Regions from separate parts of the Halorhodospira sp. 9628 genome, predicted to be linked through region 3. Evidence: predicted binding sites of a transcription regulator. Region 3 holds the regulator's gene; each other region holds the start of a gene.
What was found. The regulator sigma-54, encoded in region 3, starts transcription at its own class of promoters, with help from an activator protein. The targets are predictions, from matches to a motif close to TGGCANGNTNCNTGCTT.
Positions count from the first base shown of each region.

Region 1: a site for sigma-54 is predicted at 1,661-1,677, ahead of LRG10_RS00980 (DUF1194 domain-containing protein). Genes of this name have one in related genera too.
Region 2: a site for sigma-54 is predicted at 1,716-1,732, ahead of fliL (flagellar basal body-associated FliL family protein). Genes of this name have one in related genera too.
Region 4: a site for sigma-54 is predicted at 1,264-1,280, ahead of LRG10_RS07250 (P-II family nitrogen regulator). Genes of this name have one in related genera too.

Region 1 is NZ_JAJNRF010000001.1:217,176-220,365, forward strand. It holds gene prsT (XrtA/PEP-CTERM system TPR-repeat protein PrsT) at 1-644, opposite strand, end outside; gene LRG10_RS00980 (DUF1194 domain-containing protein) at 738-1,547, opposite strand; gene LRG10_RS00985 (Lon protease family protein) at 1,890-3,190, shown strand, end outside.
Region 2 is NZ_JAJNRF010000004.1:105,206-108,395, reverse strand. It holds gene LRG10_RS06065 (metal ABC transporter substrate-binding protein) at 1-96, opposite strand, end outside; gene LRG10_RS06060 (zinc-regulated TonB-dependent outer membrane receptor) at 132-1,493, opposite strand; gene fliL (flagellar basal body-associated FliL family protein) at 1,758-2,210, shown strand; partial or broken gene fliM (flagellar motor switch protein FliM) at 2,223-3,185, shown strand.
Region 3 is NZ_JAJNRF010000006.1:14,653-17,842, forward strand. It holds gene lptA (lipopolysaccharide transport periplasmic protein LptA) at 1-234, shown strand, start outside; gene lptB (LPS export ABC transporter ATP-binding protein) at 239-964, shown strand; gene LRG10_RS07575 (RNA polymerase factor sigma-54) at 1,005-2,459, shown strand; gene hpf (ribosome hibernation-promoting factor, HPF/YfiA family) at 2,502-2,828, shown strand; gene LRG10_RS07585 (PTS sugar transporter subunit IIA) at 2,872-3,190, shown strand, end outside.
Region 4 is NZ_JAJNRF010000005.1:149,007-152,196, reverse strand. It holds gene LRG10_RS07255 (ammonium transporter) at 1-740, opposite strand, end outside; gene LRG10_RS07250 (P-II family nitrogen regulator) at 852-1,190, opposite strand; gene LRG10_RS07245 (accessory factor UbiK family protein) at 1,415-1,696, shown strand; gene LRG10_RS07240 (YifB family Mg chelatase-like AAA ATPase) at 1,757-3,190, shown strand, end outside.

The DNA.
Region 1 (3,190 bases), on a different contig from region 3:
AGCAGTCTCCACGCCGGCCCATAGCTCTCGTCGTGCTCGAGCGCCGACTTAACGAGTTTTCGAGCTTCCGCCTTGTCCCCCGATATGGCCCGCATGCGGGCCACCCCGACCATAGCGCTGAGGCGTTCAGGGTCGTTCCGCAATGCCTGACGATACGCCGCTTCTGCTTCCATAATGCGGTTCTCGGAGGCGAGGGCGTGACCGCGTAGCAGTGCCGCGTCCAAGTGGTGCTCAGCCGCGCTGAAGGAGGTGTTCACGGTTTGCAGCGTGTCCTCAGCGCGGCGCGCTTGCCAGTAGGCGCGCCCCAAATCCAAGCGGATCTCGTCGTCCACATCCCCGCCGGATCTCTCCTGGGCTCGCTCCAAGGCGCGGATGGCGTCCTCGGTGCGCCCCAAGCTCAAATAGATAACCCCGAGCCGGTGGTGAGCATCAATGTTTTCGGGGTTTTGCCGAAGCGCGCTACGCAGTTCGATGGCTTCGGCTTCGGGGTTGCCTTCAGCTTGGTAATGGGCGGCACGCTCCAAATGTTCCTCTTCGCTCATCTGGGTTGGCCCGCAGCCCGTCACGGCCCCGAAAAGCAGCAGTGCGACGATCCCGACAACGGATCTTGCGCAATGTTCCGATCTCCTTCGGTGCTGATTCATGCTACCCCTCCCAATGCGCGCGGACCGTCGAACCGCAGTTGGCAACGGCCGGGAAAGGTCCCGGCCGTCGGTTCACCCTCTTTTCCTGGTTAGTTAGGCCATTACCGTAGGTCTCTGTGCCGGAGCACCTGCAATCCGGCGGCTGAAACGCCCGCCACCGGCAAGCAGCACCAACCCTAGGCCGAAGAGCGCCGCGGTGCCGGGTACCGGTACTCCGTTGGGGTCGATTTCGCGCTGAAGCTTTAACAGAATGGCATCTTCGAAGTCCTCGAAGGTATCGGCAGTCAAAACGAAGCTGCTGTCACCGCCGATGACGTTGTTTGCGAAGTAATCGGTGAGGCTGATGCTGGTGACCTCCTCAATAGCGATGCCATTGATGGTCATTCCTGCGGCTACGGCGTCGTCTCGCGCATCTGCGGGGTCGCCGGAAGTGTTGTCGGTGCCATCGCCGGAGATATCAATGATCTGTCGCGTGCCTGCGAAGTCATTGTTTTGGATGGAGTCAACTGACCAGTCGATGGCTTGTGAGATGCCGGTCAAGTCACTGAAGGCCCTGGTTGTCGCCTCGATGGTGTCGGCAAAGGCGTTGGCCTCCGCTGCTGAGCCAATTTGTGTCCAGCCGACCTGCTGCGACTGCTGGGTCGCTCCTGACCACTCCATGTAGGTCGTGGCGATAGAGCCGATAACGCCACTGCCGATGGCGCTGTGGACCAGCGGATTGCGGAACGCCTCAATATAGCCGGTCTTTTGTGCTTGATAGCGGGGGGCGTTGACGCTGCCGGAGACATCCACCGCTAGCACCAGCTCCAGGTCAACAGGAATAGGATCGGCAGCGGCATGCATGGGTACCCCTACAGCCACTGCCAGCAGTGATGCGGATAGTGCGGATCGAATCTTGTTCATGATGACACCCCATAATGTGATTGGCGTGACCCTTGGCTGCCATTGCGAGACCTGCCGACGCTGGTTGCCCGAGTGCGCTTGGAAGCGTCGTGACGGCGTCGGCACCGGACTACGAGCAAGCCTCGTGCCGATTTTTCTTCTTTTTTTATTTCAAAGCGTTGTCGATTTCCATGTTGGGAAAAATGGAATCGGTGTAAGAATCATTGACACATTTGCCTAAGCGAACCCGTCTGGATGGACGGTTGGTGGTCGCTGCAGCCTGGGCGGAGTCGTCTAGGCCGCCTGGGGTCTTACCAGTGGTAGGGTGCTACGCATCAATGACGGCAGGGATGGGAGATGAGCATGGCTGCACCCGAGCCCCTTTCACTGGAGCGCCTCTACCGGGTCTGTGACCCGGAGCAGCTCGGTTTCCGCACCACCGAGGAGCTCTCGGCCATGGACCGCCCGCCCGGGCAGGAACGGGCCCTGGAGGCGATGGATCTGGGCGCGAGTATGCGCGCCTCGGGCTTCAATCTGTTCGTGATGGGGCCGGAGGGCGACGGCAAGCTGGAGATGGTCCATCGGCTGCTGGCCGAGCGTGCCGCGCGCGAGGCGACGCCCTCGGACTGGTGCTACCTGAACAACTTCGAGGAGCCCACGCGGCCGCGGCTGCTGCGCCTGCCGCCGGGCCAGGGGGCGCGCTGGCGCCACGATCTGGAGCAGCTGATCGAGGAGCTGCGCAGCACCATCCCGGCCACCTTCGAAAGCGACGAGTACCAGAACCGGCTGCAGGAGCTGCAGCAGCAGCTCAACCGCCGCCAGCGCGAGGCCTTCGAGGCGATCCAGAAGGAGGCGGAGCAGTACGACGTCACGCTGCTGCAGACCCCCTCGGGATTCAGCTTCGCCCCGGTCAAGGAGGGCGAGGTGATCGAGCCGGAGCAGTTCCAGCAGCTGCCCGAGGAGGAGCGCCGGCGCTATCAGGAGGCCATCGAGTTCCTGCAGGAGCGGCTGCAGGCGGTGGTCAAGCAGATCCCCAAGTGGCGCAAGGAGATCCAGGAGCAGGTCCGCAAGCTCAATGAGGAGATGACCCTGCTCGCGGTCGGCCAGCGCATCCAGGAGCTGCGCCAGCGCTACGGCGAGCTGCCGTTGGCCGCCGCCCACCTGGACGCCGTCCGCAACGACATCATCGAGCACGTGGACGCCTTCCGCTCCGGCGAGCAAGACCACGTGGAGTACATCCTCGGCCGCTACCGGGCCAACCTGCTGCTCGCCCACGACCCGGCCGACGGCGCGCCGGTGGTCTACGAGGACATGCCCACCCACCAACGGCTGGTGGGCCGCACGGAGCATCACGTGCACCAGGGGGCGCTGCTCACCGACTTCAACCTGATCCGCCCCGGCTCGCTGCACCAGGCCAACGGCGGCTATCTGATCGTCGATGCCCACCGCATCCTCACCCAGCCGCTGGCCTGGCCATCGCTCAAACGGACGCTCTCCGCCGGCGAGGTGCGCATCGAGTCCTTGGAGCAGGTCCACGGCTTCTGGACCACGGTCACCCTGGAGCCGGAACCGATGCCGCTGCGCACCAAGGTGGTGCTGCTCGGCGACCGGATGGTCTACTACCTGCTCTCGGCCTACGACCCGGACTTCCCGGAGCTGTTCAA
Region 2 (3,190 bases), on a different contig from region 3:
GGTGGTGGTCGCGGCCACCTGCAGCCGCTCCGCCGCGGCGGGGCCGGCGGCGAGGGCGGTGGCGAGGACCGCGGTGGCAAGGATGCGCTTGAACATCATTCGACTCCCTCTGCGTTTGCGGCGCGGCGCGCTCAGAACGGATGGGCGCCGTGGGCGCCGAGGCTCAGGTTGTACTGGAGCATCGCCTGCCAGGCGTCTTCCCCGTGGTCGTGTCCGTGCCCATGCCCATGCCCAGCGCCACCGGCGAAGTCGGAGTAGTTGACCTGAGCCCGGATGTACGAGAAGTGCGACGGGTAGAAGGTCACGTTGGCCGCGTAACGGTAGCTGGTGTCTAGGGCCTCGATCTCATCGTGCCCGAAGGCGTCGTTGGTGATGCCCAGGGCTTCGGCGCGCAGGCCGGTCCGCCAGCGCGGGGCGATGCCGTAGACCGCCTGGAGATAGAGGCCGTCCTGCTTGCTGGTGCCGGCGTATTCGAAATCTCCGTCGTCATAAAAGTCGGCTTCGATGTTCCGGTAGAAGTACTCGCCCTGTACGGTCCAGTCGCCCTGGCCCTTATAACCACCGGCGTCGTAGCGATAGATCGCGTCGAGGCCGGCGAACCAGCTGTCGCCGTCCCAGGCGTCCTCGTCGTCGTCGATATCGCCCTTCTGGAAGGCACGGGCGTAGCCTGCGGATGCCCCAAACTGCGCGTTGTGATTGTAACCGAGGTTCGGTCCCCACTTGGCGAAGGCGGTCCCGAGGCGCGGGCCGGAGACATCGTCGAAGCCGTGGTCGTGCCCCTCGTACGGGGCGATTCCGCTGCTCTCACCTTGCAGAGTCTCGACACCGAACTTCAGGTAGGTGCGGGTGGGCGCCAGCCAGTTGAGCTGCACGCCGGTCTCTTGGATGCCGTGGTCGCCGAAGAGGTGCTCGCTGACCAGCGGGCGGTCCACGAAGTCCCACTCGTGGGGGTGCTGGCTGTTGATGTAGCCGATGTCGGAGAGGAAGCGGCCGGCCTTCACCTGCAGGCCCCAGGGCAGGCTGCGGGTGGTGAAGTACGCCTCCTCCAGGTCGATGTGGTCGGTGCCCTCGATGACCAGCATCGCGAAGGCGTCGAAATACGGGTCCACCGAGGCCTCGAAGGCGATCTCCGTCTCGCGCAGCTGGAAGCCGTCCTCGATCCCGTGGGCGTGGTCGTGGCCGTGACCGTGGCTGTGGCCCATGCCGAAGCCGCCGGGGTCATCGACGTGGCCGGAGAACTCGTTGCCGTACACGCCGTCCAAGATCACGGAGATGGACGGGTTCATCAGTGTGCCGGCGCCGATCTGCTCGCTGGAGGCGGTGGCCCGCTGCATCGGGCCGGGGTCGGCGCTGACGGTGGGTTCCGGTCCCTGCTCGACGGTGGGTTCGTCGGTGGGCGACTGGGCGTGGGCACTGCCGAGCAGCAGGGCTGCGCCGCCCAGACCGGTGGCCAGCAGGGCCGATCGGCGCCATTGGGCGTGGTATCGTGACATGTTCGGGCTCCCCTGGATTGAGTGACGCGCCGGGCGGTTGTGGCCGCTGTCGCGCTGCTGTGGTCAAGTTCCCGGCGCTGGTGGCCGATAGCACAAGAGAGTCCACAGCGGCCGCCTCCGGCGTCCAGTGCAATCTAGTTGCAAATGCAACAAGGCGTCAACAGGCGTCGCCGGCGGGTGATGCGGTAGCATGGGGAGTCGGCAGCAGCAGCGCCGGCGTCACGGCACAGTCAGTGCATTGATAGGGCACGGGGAGGCATACCAGTGCCGAAGATTGTCTACATATTCATGGGGATCATGGCGTTGATGATGGTCGTGACCATGGGCACCGTGGGGGCCCTGGCGTTCGGCTACATCACGCCGCCGGGCATGCATGCGGACGCAGAGCCCGACCTGGGGGATCCGCAGTACCTCAAGCTGGAGCCGCCTTTGACCGTCAATTTCGAGCGGGGTCAGCGGATCAGCTACCTGCAGGCCGAGGTCGAGGTCATGGCGCGCACCGACCAGGCGCTCGAGGGCGTGGAGCGGCACATGCCGGTGATCCGCAACAACCTGCTGATGCTCTTCGCTGATCAGAGCTTCGAGGCGCTCAACACCCGGGCCGGGCGCGAGGATCTGCGGCACGCCTCGCTCGAGGAGATCAACGACATCCTCGATGAGCGCGGGATCGAGGGCGAGGTCGAAGCGGTCTACTTCACCAGTTTCGTAATGCAGTAGCGGGCGGTCGTCATGTCGCAGCAGGATATCCTCAGCCAGGACGAGATCGACGCGCTCCTCCACGGGATCGACGACGGCGACGTCGACACCGAGGACGAAGAGGATACCGGCGAACTCCGGCCGTACACCTTTACCGCCGAGGAGCGCATCGTCCGGGGCCGGATGCCGACCCTGGAGATGATCAACGAGCGCTTCGGGCGGCTGTTTCGCATCGGCCTGTTCAACATGCTCCGCCGCACGCCGGAGGTCTCGGTCACCGGCGTGGAGATGATGAAGTTCGGCGAGTACGTCCACACCCTGTTCGTCCCCACCAGCCTGAACATCATCCGCGTGCCGCCGCTGCGCGGCTCCGGTCTGTTCGTGATCGACCCCAAGCTGGTCTTCCTGGTGGTGGACAACTTCTTCGGCGGCGGCGGGCACTTCTACCTCAAGGTGGAGGGGCGCGAGTTCACGCCCACCGAGCAGCGGGTTATCCGGCTGATGCTCGATCAGGCCTTCGATGACCTGCGCGAGGCGTGGAACCCGGTGCTCGGCGTGGACTTCGAGTACGTGAACATGGAGGTCAACCCGCAGTTCGCCAACATCGTCAGCCCCACCGAGGTGGTCGTCGTGAGCAAGTTCCACGTCGAGCTCGACGGCGGCGGTGGCGACATCCACGTGACCCTGCCGTACACCATGGTCGAGCCGATCCGCGAGATCCTCGACGCCGGCGTGCAGTCCGATCGCAACGACGTCGATGACCGCTGGGCCAAGGCGCTGCGCGAAGAGATGAAGACCGCTCCGGTGACCATGCACAGTACCCTGGCGCGCTCGGAGATCACCCTGCGCGATCTGATGCACCTCAAGGCCGGGGATGTGATCCCCATCGAGATGCCCGAGCGGGTGGTGGTCGAGGTCGAGGAGGTGCCGGTCTTCTACGGTACCTATGGGGTGTGCGAGGGCCATGCGGCGCTGCGCATTGACGAGAAGGTGCAGGCGCC
Region 3 (3,190 bases):
CACCCCGAGAACCAGCCTCGCCCCGTGCATGCCGAGGCGAAACGCATGGAGTACTACTCCCGCGGTCCCGAACGTGCCCATTTCCAGGGCGATGCACATCTCTGGCAGGGGGATGATCAAGTCACCGCCGAGACCATCGACGTCGACCTGGAGGGGCAGGTCATGAAGGCCCGCGGCGCCGAGGGGCAGCGGGCGCGGACCATCCTGTATCCGGCACGGCGCGAGGAGGAATGACCCGTTGGTGACGCTGCGCGCGGAGGGGCTGAGCAAGCGCTATCGCGGCCGCACCGTGGTCAACGGCGCGGGGCTGGAGGTCGCCGACGGTGAGATCGTCGGCCTGCTCGGCCCCAACGGGGCCGGCAAGACCACGTGCTTTTACATGGTCGTCGGCCTGGTGCAGGCCGACGAGGGGCGAATCACCCTGGAAGGCGACGACCTCACCCGGTTGCCCATTCACGCCCGGGCCCGATTGGGCATCGGCTACCTCCCCCAGGAACCCTCGGTCTTTCGTAAACTGAGCGTTGCGGATAACGTACGGGCCATCCTGCAGCTGCGCGACGACCTGGACGGCACTGAGCGCGAGCAGGAGCTGGATCGCCTGCTCGAGGAGTTCGGCGTGACCCACGTGCGCGACTCCCCGGGGATCGCCCTGTCCGGGGGCGAGCGCCGGCGCGTGGAGATCGCCCGCGCCCTCGCGGCGAATCCGCGGTTCATACTGCTTGATGAGCCATTCGCCGGGGTCGACCCCATCTCGGTGGGCGAGATCCAGCGGATCGTCCGCCAGCTGGCGCAACGGGGTATCGGCGTGCTGATCACCGACCATAACGTGCGCGAGACGCTGGGCATCGTGCAACGCGCCTACATCCTCAGTGACGGCGAGGTGCTGGCCGCCGGGGACGCCGAGAGCGTGCTGGCCAACCCGCGGGTACGCGAGGTGTACCTGGGCGAGGACTTCCGCCTGTGAGTGACGGACTACGGATGCTTCAAGCACAACGGACACGGCCATGAAGCAGTCGCTTCAGCTACGCATCGGTCAGCAGCTGACCATGACCCCGCAGCTGCAGCAGGCCATCCGGCTGCTGCAGCTCTCCAGCCTGGAGCTGCGCACCGAGATCCAGCAGGCCCTGGAGTCGAACTTCATGCTCGAGCTCGATGAGGAGGCCGAGCCCGGGCAGGAGCAGGAGCAGCAGGAAACGGAACCCCACGAGGACGAGGCACCGGCCAGCGAACCCGCCGGCGAGGACATCCCCGAAGACCTGCCCCTGGACACCTCCTGGGACGACATCTACGACGGCAGCACGGCACTGAGCGCCCCCGGCGACGAGGGTGCGCAGCGCGACACCCTCGACAACCGGCCGGCCGCCTCCGACAGCCTCCAGCAGCACCTGCACGCGCAGATCGAGCTCGAGGCCTTCTCCGCCCGGGAGCGCTCCATCGCCGAGGTCATCGTCGACGCCGTCGGCGACGACGGCTACCTGACCCAGAGCACCGAGGATCTGCTGGCCGGCTGTCCGGCCGACGAGCAAGTCAGCGCCGAGGAGCTAGAGGCGGTCCTGCAGCGTGTCCAGCGGCTCGACCCGACCGGCGTTGCCGCCCGCGACCCTCAGGAAGCGCTGTGCGTCCAGCTCGAGCAGCTTCCCGAGGACACGCCCTGGCGTGCGGAGGCGCAGCACGCCCTCCTCCACCACCTGGAGCTCATCGCCGAACGCCGCCATGACGACCTGGGCCGCGCCCTGGGGGTCGGCGAAGATGCCCTCGGCGGCATCCTCGGTCTGATCCAGAGCCTCGATCCACGCCCGGGCTCGCAGATCAGCGACACAACCCCGGACTACATCATCCCCGATGTCCTCGTCGTGCGCCGCGACGGCGTCTGGCAGGTGGAACTCAACGGCGAGACCGCCCCCCGCTTGCGCGTCAACGCGTATTACGCCAGCCTGATCCGCAGAGCGGACCGCAGCGCGGACAACCACTGCCTCCGCAACCATCTCCAAGAGGCGCGCTGGCTGATCAAGAGCCTGCGCAGCAGGAACGAGACCTTGCTGAAAGTGGCCAGCGCCATCGTAGAGCGGCAACAGGGGTTCCTCGACCACGGCGAGGAGGCGATGCAACCACTGGTTCTGCGCGAGATCGCCGAGGCGGTGGAGATGCACGAGTCCACCATCTCCCGCATCACCACCAACAAGTACATGCACACCCCGCGGGGCACCTTCGAGTTCAAGTACTTTTTCTCGAGCCACGTGCAGACCAGCGACGGCGGAGAGGCTTCGGCGACGGCGATCCGGGCGCGGATCCGCCGGCTGATCGCCGAGGAGGATCGGGCAAAACCGCTGAGTGACAGCGCGATTGCGCGTATCCTTCATGAGGAGGGGATCCAGGTGGCGCGTCGGACGGTCGCCAAGTACCGGGAGTCCCTGTCCATCGCATCGTCGGCGGAGCGCAGGGAGGCCCGGGGGCGCTGAGGCCCCCGGCTCCGCCGGCGGCAAAGGGGTTCAGGAGGCGGTATGCAGATCAAGCTCAGTGGGCATCATGTCGAGATCACCCCGGCCCTCCGGGCGCATGTGAACGAGAAGATGCAACGCATCCAGCGCCACTTCGACCACGTCATCGATACCGAGGTGATCCTCACGGTGGAGAAGAAGCAGCAGAAGGCCGAGTCGGTCATCCACATCGGGGGTGGCGGCGGGCGCGTTTTTGCCGATGCCATCGAGGAGGATCTCTATGCAGCCATTGACGTGCTCGTGGACAAGCTTGACCGTCAGGTCCTGAAACACAAAGAGAAGGCCGTCGATCAGCGACGGCAGGGCGCGTCCCTCAAGGCCAGCCTTTAAGGCGGCGGGACGCGGTTCAGCGGGCCAGCCGATCGGACACTCCATGGACATCGAGCAACTCATCACGCCGGAACGTGTTCGCTGCGAGAGCGGCATCGAGGACAAGGAGCAGGTGCTCCTGCGCATAGGCGAGCTGATCGGGGCCAGCGGCGACGGCCTCGACGCCCGGGAGATCAGCAACCGGTTGCTGGCCCGTGAGCGACTGGGCAGCACGGGCCTGGGGCACGGCGTCGCCGTGCCCCACGCCCGCATCGACGGGATCGACCGCGCCATCGGGGCCCTCATCCGCCTGGACCGGGGCATCGATTTCGACGCCTTCGACAAGGCACCGGTGGACCTGCTCTTCGCCCTCGTCGTACCCG
Region 4 (3,190 bases), on a different contig from region 3:
TTGCCAAACAGGGCGCGGGCCAGAAGCAGGGCGGCGACGACACCGCCGGCGGCGGCCAGGTTGGTGTTCATGAAGATCGTCGCCACCGCGTTGGCCGCACCCGCCGACGAGACCGACAGCTCCGAGCCGCCGTTGAACCCGAACCAGCCAAGCCAGAGGATGAAGGTGCCCAGGGTAGCCAGGGGCAGGTTGGCGCCGGGGATGGCCCGCACCTCGCCGCGGGGGCCGTACTTGCCCTTACGCGCACCCAGGACCAGGACACCGGCCAGGGCTGCCGAGGCACCCGCCATGTGGACGATGGCCGAGCCGGCGAAGTCCGAGAACCCCATCTGGTCGAGGAAGCCGCCGCCCCAGCTCCACAGCCCCTGGATCGGGTAGATGAAGCCAGTGAGCACCACGGCGAAGATCAGGAAGGACCAGAGCTTCATCCGCTCGGCCACGGCACCCGAGACGATGGACATGGCCGTGGCCACGAAGACCACCTGGAAGAAGAAGTCCGAGAAGTAGGACTCCGTCGCCTCGCCGCTGCGCGCCATCTCGGCGGTGACCGGCTCGCTGGCAGGCAGCAGGAAGCTGAAGGTGGGCAGCAGACTGCCCGAACTCTCGTACATCAGGTTCCAGCCGATGAGCATGTACATGATCACGGCGATGGAGTAGAGCCCGATGTTCTTGGTCAGGATCTCCGTGGTGTTCTTGGCGCGCACCATCCCGGCCTCGAGCATGGTGAACCCGGCGGCCATCCACATGACCAGTGCGCCCGAGAGCAGGAAGTAGAAAGTATCGAGGGCGTAGGCAAGTTCGACTACGTCTTCCATGGTTCAGGTCCTCTGCGTTGAGTGGGGGCGGGCCGGTTACAGCGCGTCCGTGCCGGTATCGCCGGTGCGGATGCGGATGGCCTGCTCGACGTCGAAGACGAAGATCTTGCCGTCGCCGATCTTGCCGCTGTTCGCGGCCTGGCGGATGGCGTCACAGGCGCGGTCCACTAGACTGTCGTCGATGGCGATCTCCAGCTTCATCTTGGGCAGGAAGTCGACCACGTACTCGGCACCGCGGTAGAGTTCGGTGTGTCCCTTCTGACGCCCGAAGCCCTTCACCTCGGTGACCGTGATACCTTGGACCCCGATGGCGGAGAGCGCTTCGCGGACGTCATCGAGCTTGAAAGGCTTGATGATTGCCGTTACCAATTTCATGAGCGTCGTCCTCGTTGTACGCGTTGTACGGAGCCGCAGCGGCGAGTGGATGCGGCTGCGGTCATCAGGGATGTTGCAGGAGGCGTGCCAGGGCCCCGGGGCGACGGCGAAACCGCGCCACACCGGGGGGAACAGACCGGCGGCCCGGTGACCCCTGCACCAGTCGGGGGCGGAAATGGCGCCGCTGCACGGTTTCGGTGCGTGACCACAGGGTTGGAAAGGCGATGATCGATCAGAAAACCATCGACGAACTGGCGCAGAAGCTCACGGCAAGCCTGCCGGCCGGCGTGCGCGAGTTCCACGACGAGGTGGAGAAGAACGTCCGCGCCTCGCTGCAGGCCGGCTTCTCGCGGCTGGATCTGGTGACCCGCGAGGAGTTCGACGCCCAGGCCAAGGTTCTGGCACGGACCCGGGCCCAGCTCGAGGAACTCAACCGCCGCGTTGCCGAGCTGGAGAAGGCCCAGGGCGGTGGCCCGGGCGGTCCTGCCGGCGGCAGCGACGGCTAACCGGCGGGGCGCTATGCCCCGCTGACCGTCGCGTGTGCCCCACGAACCAGGGAGGGTTCCATGGCACTGGCTGTAACCCGGGCGCGGGCGGCGCTCGGCGTGTCGGCCCCCGAGGTCCGGGTGGAGGTCCACCTGGCGCCGGGGCTGCCTGCGTTCTCACTTGTCGGCCTGCCGCGGGCCGAGGTGCGCGAGGCCCGGGACCGGGTCCGCAGCGCCATCATCAACAGCGGCCTGCAGTTCCCCGTCGGCCGCGTCACCGTCAATCTGGCCCCCGCGGACCTGCCCAAGGGCGGGGGCCGGTTCGATCTAGCCATCGCCGTCGGCGTCCTGGCCGCCTCGGGGCAGGTCCACGGCGAGCTCGATTCGCTGGAGTTCATCGGCGAGCTGGCCCTCGGCGGCGAGCTCCGTGAGGTGGGTGCGACCCTGCCGGCGGCCCGCGCCGCCCGCGACGCCGGCCGGCGGCTGATCATCCCCGTCGGCGACGGCGCCGAGGCCGCCCTGGTCCATCCGCAGGGGGCAATAGCCGCGCAGCGGCTGCTGGCGGTCCTCGACCACCTGGACGGCCGTGATCCACTGCCCCCGGTGGGGTCGGCAGCGGCGGCCGAGCAGCGGCCCCGGGGTCCGGATCTGGCCGAGGTCCGCGGTCAGGCCGGACCGCGCCGGGCGCTGGAGGTGGCCGCCGCCGGCGGCCACAACCTGCTGCTCAGCGGGCCGCCGGGCACCGGCAAGAGCATGCTCGCCGAGCGGTTGCCGGGTTTGCTGCCGCCGCTGCCGGAGGCCGAGGCGCTGGAGGCGGCCGCGGTGCGCTCGGTCAGCGGCGCGGGGGTGGATCCGGCCACCTGGCGGGTGCCGGCCTTTCGCGCTCCGCACCACACCGTCTCCGCCGCCGCCCTGATCGGTGGCGGGCAGCCGCCGCGTCCCGGCGAGGTCTCCCTGGCCCACCGCGGTGTGCTCTTCCTCGACGAATTCCCGGAGCTGCCGCGCAACGCCCTGGAGGCGCTGCGCGAGCCCCTACAGGCCCGGCAGGTGAGTATCGCCCGCAGCAACGCCCGGGTGACCTACCCGGCGGCGTTCCAGCTGGTCGCGGCGATGAACCCCTGCCCCTGCGGCTACCACGGCGATCCGCGCGGGGTGTGTCGCTGTACGCCGGAACAGGTGGCGCGTTACCGCGACCGGATGACCGGCCCCCTGCTGGATCGCTTCGACATCGCCGTGGAGGTGCCGCGGCTCAGTGCCCGGGAACTGACCGCCGCGCCGGCGGCCGAGCCGAGCGGTGTGGTGGCCGAACGGGTGGCTCGGGCCCGTGAGCGGCGGCGGCAGCGCTCCGGGGTGATCGCTGCCGAACTGGCCGGAGAGGCCCTCGAATCGGCCTGCGCACTGGTGCCAGAGGCCGAGGCGACGCTGGAGCGGGCCACCGAGGTTATCGGCCTGTCGCCGCGCGGGCACCACCGCCTGCTGCGGGTGGCGCGGACGCTGGCCGATCTCGACGAGGTC